DNA from 2 places in the Citrobacter portucalensis genome. Region 1 is predicted to be linked to the other one. Evidence: predicted binding sites of a transcription regulator. Region 1 holds the regulator's gene; the other holds the start of a gene.
What was found. Region 1 encodes Fur, which represses iron uptake genes when iron is present. Its sites were predicted from a motif close to ATAATAATGAGAACNACTATCAA; they were not measured.
Positions count from the first base shown of each region.

Region 1 (3,130 bases):
TTCCCCCCAGGCTTCGCGCAACCACTCCCGGTTAGATTCGAATCCGCCAGCGGCAAGCACGCAGGACTTAGCGGTGATGCGCTCTTCGCCTGCCAACGCCGCCACGAACTCGCCATTACGCAGTTCAAGCGCCTGAACGGGGGTGTTATAGCGAATTTGAACGCCCAGCTTTTCTGCGCTGCGATAATAGGCATTCACCAGGGCCTTTCCACCGCCCATAAAAAAGGCGTTGGTTCGCGCCACGTGCAAAGCGCCGGAGAGAGGAGGTTGAAAGTTAACGCCGTGCTGACGCATCCAGTCACGGCATTGTGAAGAGGTACGGATCACCAGACGCGCCAGCGCTTCGTTGGTATTCCCTTCCGTGACGCGCCACAGATCCTGCCAGAATTCTTCTTCAGGATAGCTTTCCACCAGCACATCCTGCGGCGCGTCATGCATACAACGTAAATTACGTGTGTGTTGGGAGTTTCCTCCGCGCCATTCACGGGGAGCCGCTTCGAGCAGGAGTACCGAAGCTCCTTGCTCGCGGGCAGACAAGGCAGCGCATAACGCGGCATTGCCACCACCAATCACCAGAACATCAACCATCGTATACTCCATTACCATTTAACCATTTGTTAAATTTGTAATTAAAATGTATACGCACGGCTTGTGCGGGCGCTATGACGTGGTGCTAAACGGTACTTTAGTTATTGTAAAGGATGGCGCCAGGCCAGCTTCCTGCTTCCACCAGTTGATGCATCACTTTCGTCAGCACCACGCGGGCCGCGAGGCCTGCCGGGGTGAGTTCATCGTCTGAGAGACTCACCAGAAAGTTGGGGCGGCTAAGTATTGGATTGTGGACGCCGATCACTCTTAGCGTCTCTTTATCGAGATGGGAAATTGCCGCGCCGGGCTGGAGAGTGGCACCAATGCCACTGCGCACGGCGCGCATGAGTAGCGCCAGACCATCAATTTCCGTGGCGATCTCAATGTTCAGCGCGTGTTCCTGACAAATCGCTTCCAGCCTGCCGCGCAGACCGTGGCCCGGGCTTGGCATTATCAATGGGATACTTGCCAGCTGGGCTGGAGCAATATTGTCATCGGCAATATCAGCCAGTAAGGCATGAGTCCCAATCAAAAACAGCCGCTCTTCGAGAATCGGTATGGCGCTCCAGCGCAGGATCTTTTCTTTCTGAAACACGACAGCCAGATCAATCTGGCGGGTATTAATCATCCGCTCCAGATTGCCAGAGAGGCTTTCCACCACATGCAGACGGACATCACTGTAGCTTTCCCGCATGGCGTTGATAAACGGCATTCCGAGAACGGAAGCAGTACTGGGAGCCATGCCGACGCTGACGTGCCCGGAAAGCCGGGACTCGCGTGCGGCGAGGATCGCGTCGTCTGCGTGACGAAGCGCCAGCTGCGCCTGGGAGTAAAAAGCCAGCCCGGCGCTGGTGGGTGTCACACCGCGCGAGGTGCGCTGCAGCAGGCGAATAGCGAGTTCGCTTTCCAGACGCGACATTTGCTGGCTGAGTGCCGAAACCCCGATATTGAGATCGAGTGCCGCGCTACCCATGCTGCCGGTTTCTACAATGCGCACAAAATAGCGTAGCTGGCGAAGTTCCATTTCGACTCTCCGGAAGGGGCAATTGATTTTTACATTAAAGCAACACAGGAGCGGAGGGAAGGGGAAAAGGGCAGGTAATGCCCATAAAAAAAGCCAACCGGAAGGTTGGCTTTTCAAAAAGCATTACATTATTTGCCGTCGTGGGCATGCTCATCTTCGCGGCAATCGCCTTCAGCGCAGTGGCCGTAGAGATAGAGACTATGGTTGGTTAAACGAATACCATGTTTAGCCGCAATCTCACGCTGGCGCGCTTCGATGGAATCATCGCTGAACTCGACTACTTTGCCGCAGTCGAGACAGATGAGGTGATCGTGATGATGCTGTTGAGTCAGTTCGAAGACGGATTTACCACCTTCAAAATTATGGCGGGTCACGATACCGGCATCATCAAACTGGTTCAGCACACGATACACGGTCGCCAGACCAATTTCTTCACCCATATCGATCAGGCGTTTGTATAAATCTTCCGCACTGACGTGATGGTTATCCGGTTCCTGAAGAACTTCCAGAATTTTTAAACGAGGAAGCGTTACTTTCAGGCCAGCCTTCTTTAATGCGGTATTGTTGTCAGTCATGCGGAATCTGTCCTGTAGCTAAACGATTCACTTCATTAACAGAAGTGACAGAAATTGCACTTGAGATAATGCGTATCATTATAGAACTGCCATGGCTAAATGAAAACTGCAAGTCTCTGGCATATATTGTTAATCAAAACGTGGTATCGCCGACAAACACACTGTGCAACACCCGATTGGCATCCAGCCATTGTACAGGGTCAGACGAAAAAGTTACAAATTTGTAGCAATTATTTTGATTGGTTTTATCTATTGATGCGGCGCAGATGGAAATCTACGCCGCACGAAATCAGGCATTAATGATTTCGTCGAGGTGCAGCTCTTCAGAGATCTGCTTAACCCATTTTTCTACGCGTTCTGCTGTCAGTTCTGGCTGGCGATCTTCATCGATAGCCAGACCGACAAAGTGGTCGTCGTCAGCCAGGCCTTTAGACGCTTCAAAGTGATAACCCGCCGTCGGCCAGTGACCAACGATGGTTGCGCCGCGCGGTTCGATGATGTCGCGAATGGTCCCTAACGCATCGCAGAAATATTCTGCGTAATCTTCCTGGTCGCCGCAGCCGAACAATGCAACCAGTTTGCCATTAAAATCAATGTCTTCGAGGGTAGGGAAGAAGTCGTCCCAGTCACACTGCGCTTCACCGTAGTACCAGGTTGGGATGCCGAGCAGCAGAATGTCATAACCTTCGAGGTCTTCTTTGCTGCTTTTTGCAATGTCATGAACATCGGCAACGTCTTTACCAAGCTGTTTTTGAATCATTTTTGCGATGTTTTCGGTATTACCGGTGTCGCTGCCGAAAAAGATGCCAGTGATTGCCATGAGTTAAATAACCTCTTGAAACTTATTGAAATGGTGGTGGCGCATTGCCCACGGATAAGGGCAATCATAGCAGAACAGTCAGGCATGCGGAAACAGCAAACACGCAGGACTGCACTCTGTGCT
Region 1 covers NZ_CP092466.1:3,539,500-3,542,629, reverse strand. The annotation lists gene tcuA (FAD-dependent tricarballylate dehydrogenase TcuA) at 1-588, opposite strand, end outside; gene tcuR (tricarballylate utilization LysR family transcriptional regulator TcuR) at 686-1,612, opposite strand; gene fur (ferric iron uptake transcriptional regulator) at 1,741-2,187, opposite strand; gene LY264_RS17275 (ryhB-regulated fur leader peptide) at 2,180-2,266, opposite strand; gene fldA (flavodoxin FldA) at 2,477-3,007, opposite strand.

Region 2 (3,130 bases), 2.3 Mb from region 1:
CCTTTACTGCCGGGCAGTGCCGGGTGGTTCACGCGGGCGACCTGCGGATGGCTGGCCAGCCACTCGGCGACCTTTAAGCTGCTTTCATGGTGCTGACGCAGGCGAACGCTCAGCGTACGCAGTCCACGGCTGGTCATATAGGCGGTATCGGCGTCCAGCATTTGCCCCATCAGATAGGCATTTTCGCGCAGTTGATCCCAGCAGCGGGCATTAGATACCGCCGTGCCGACCATGCCGTCAGAATGACCAATCAGATATTTGGTGCCTGCCTGAATAGAGATATCGATGCCAAAATCCAACGCTTTGAACAGCACCCCGGCAGCCCAGGTGTTATCAATCATGATGATTGCATCCGGCGCGACGCTTCTGACGGCGGCAACAATAGCCGGAACATCATGCACTTCCATAGTGACAGAACCGGGAGATTCCAGAAATACGACTTTCGTGTTCGGCTGTATGTGCTTAACGATATCGGCGCCAACCAGCGGATCGAACCAGCCGGTGGACACGCCGAGCTTGCCGAGAATTTTGGTACAGAAATCCTGACTGGGTTCATAGGCGGTATTGGTCATCAGCACATGATCCCCTTGCTCCACAAAGGCAAGGATGGTGTTGGCAACGGCCGCCGCACCACAGGGGAACAGCGCGCAACCCGCGCCGCCTTCCAGTTCGCACATCGCTTCCTGCAGAGAGAAATGCGTCAGGGTTCCGCGACGCCCATAGAAAAGCGCACCGTTCGCCCGGTTGTGCGTGGCCTGTTTTTTGGCCTCTACGGTGTCAAATACCAGCGAAGAAGCGCGCTGGATCACGCTATTTACTGAGCCCAGCGTGTACTTTTTACTGCGTCCTGCGTGAACGAGCTTGGTTTCAAGTTGCTTATCTGCCATGTTGTCTTACCTGTTTTTATACGTCTGGATGTCTAAACTACCATGAATCAAAGATGACGCATCCTGCAGAACGGTCATACAGTAGAAAATAATCTCAAAATGCTTCTGGTGACTTTTTTACTGCGTAAGCGCAAGGAAAAGAAACCAAAGGTGCGGCAATATGTAAATAGTAATGAGAACGACTATCAATTCGACGTCGTTTTGATATGATTACGCTCAGATTTTGTGATTTGCGTCCTGGAGATACAGAGTGGGTAATAATTTGATGCAGACGGATCTTTCCGTCTGGGGTATGTATCAGCACGCCGATATCGTGGTTAAGTGCGTGATGATTGGGCTGATTTTGGCGTCAGTGGTCACCTGGGCTATCTTCTTTAGTAAGAGCCTTGAGTTCTTTACTCAGAAACGCCGCCTTAAGCGTGAACAGCAACTGCTGGCAGATGCCCGCTCTTTAGATCAGGCAAGTGAAATTGCCGCAGGATTCGATGGCAAAAGCCTGGGCGCACAGTTGATTAACGAAGCGCAGAACGAGCTGGAACTGTCAGAAGGCAGCGACGATAACGAAGGCATTAAAGAGCGTACCGGCTTCCGTCTGGAGCGTCGTGTGGCGGCGGTAGGTCGTCATATGGGCCGCGGTAACGGATACCTGGCCACCATCGGGGCTATCTCACCATTCGTCGGTCTGTTCGGTACCGTATGGGGCATCATGAATAGCTTCATCGGGATTGCACAAACTCAAACCACCAACCTGGCCGTTGTTGCGCCGGGTATCGCAGAAGCGCTGTTAGCGACCGCAATTGGTCTGGTTGCAGCAATTCCAGCGGTTGTTATCTACAACATTTTCGCACGTCAGATTGGCAGCTATAAAGCGATGCTGGGTGACGTCGCGGCACAGGTGCTGTTGCTGCAAAGTCGCGATCTGGACCTGAATGCAAGCGCATCCGCGCATCCGGTACGTGCAGCGCAGAAATTACGTGTAGGATAATGTTCCATGGCAATGAGCTTTAATGAAAACCTGGACGACAACGGTGAAATGCATGAAATCAACGTGACGCCGTTTATCGACGTTATGTTGGTTTTATTGATCATCTTTATGGTTGCCGCGCCGTTGGCAACCGTAGATGTGAAGGTGAATCTTCCTGCCTCCACCAGCACGCCGCAGCCGCGTCCGGAAAAACCGGTTTACCTGTCAGTTAAAGCCGATAAGAGTATGTTTATTGGCAACAATCAGGTGACGGATGAAACCATGATTAACGAGCTAAATGCGTTAACTGACGGGAAGAAAGACACCACGATTTTCTTCCGGGCAGATAAAACCGTTGATTATGAGACCATGATGAAGGTGATGGATACGCTGCATCAGGCGGGCTTCCTGAAGATTGGTCTGGTTGGCGAAGAGACTGTGAAAGCGAAGTAATCCTCATCATTGCCGGGTAATGGTTGCCGCCTTACCCGGCGTGTCTCTCCTGATTCAACTCCCTTGCACTCTTGTTCTTATCTGTTCTCATCTAACGCGACCGTGGTTATCCTGGTGGGTTCGTAGTTCCCTTCAGACAGCTTTCGCGTCAGGCGTAAGGTGGCCGTTTCCCGCGCGAGTATATGCTGGTAGGTGCTTTCCAGTCGGGCCATGATTTTGTCCCGCAGTTCTGGTTGCTGCTCCATAATGGCTTCGATCGCGGCACCGTAGATCTCTTCTTTAGCCTGTAGCGAGTAAATTTCACGGCGATTTTGCCATTTCATCCGCACCAGTGCAGCGGGAATAGAGACTATCTCCTGAGCAACGCTTTCCAGTGTCGCGTTTTTATTGGCAATCAACACGGCTAAATTTTGCTTTAAGACAAACTCATCGCTTTTATGGTTATCTAAAGCCAAATAAACATTATTATCCTCAACATCTTTCATTTTATTTCTCTTCCAGAGAATAAAAAATAGGGTCGCTGGTTTCACGGGTAATTAAATTAAGCCAAATTTTGTTGCCCTGTTCATTTATGATGGCTGTTTTTTGAGTCAAAATTTTACTTAATTCTTGTGCATTAATGTCGCCTTCTGCCTGTAGTGAATTGAGTAGACGAGAGAATGACTCAATTTTTGCTGCACGAAATAGACGCTCTTTTAAATGGCGGTCGCACTCTTCAAATAGCATATTTCGTGACTGACCGGTAGCGGTTGAGCTAATCAAAATATCGGATTCGTAATCGCTTAATGTTATCTTCCCCTGAGTCAAATTTTCACTATTATCTGTG
Region 2 covers NZ_CP092466.1:749,732-752,861, forward strand. The annotation lists gene metC (cystathionine beta-lyase) at 1-887, opposite strand, end outside; gene exbB (tol-pal system-associated acyl-CoA thioesterase) at 1,138-1,872, shown strand; gene exbD (TonB system transport protein ExbD) at 1,879-2,304, shown strand; gene LY264_RS03675 (hypothetical protein) at 2,382-2,789, opposite strand; gene LY264_RS03680 (hypothetical protein) at 2,791-3,130, opposite strand, start outside.
Region 2: a site for Fur is predicted at 1,054-1,076, ahead of exbB (tol-pal system-associated acyl-CoA thioesterase). Genes of this name have one in related genera too.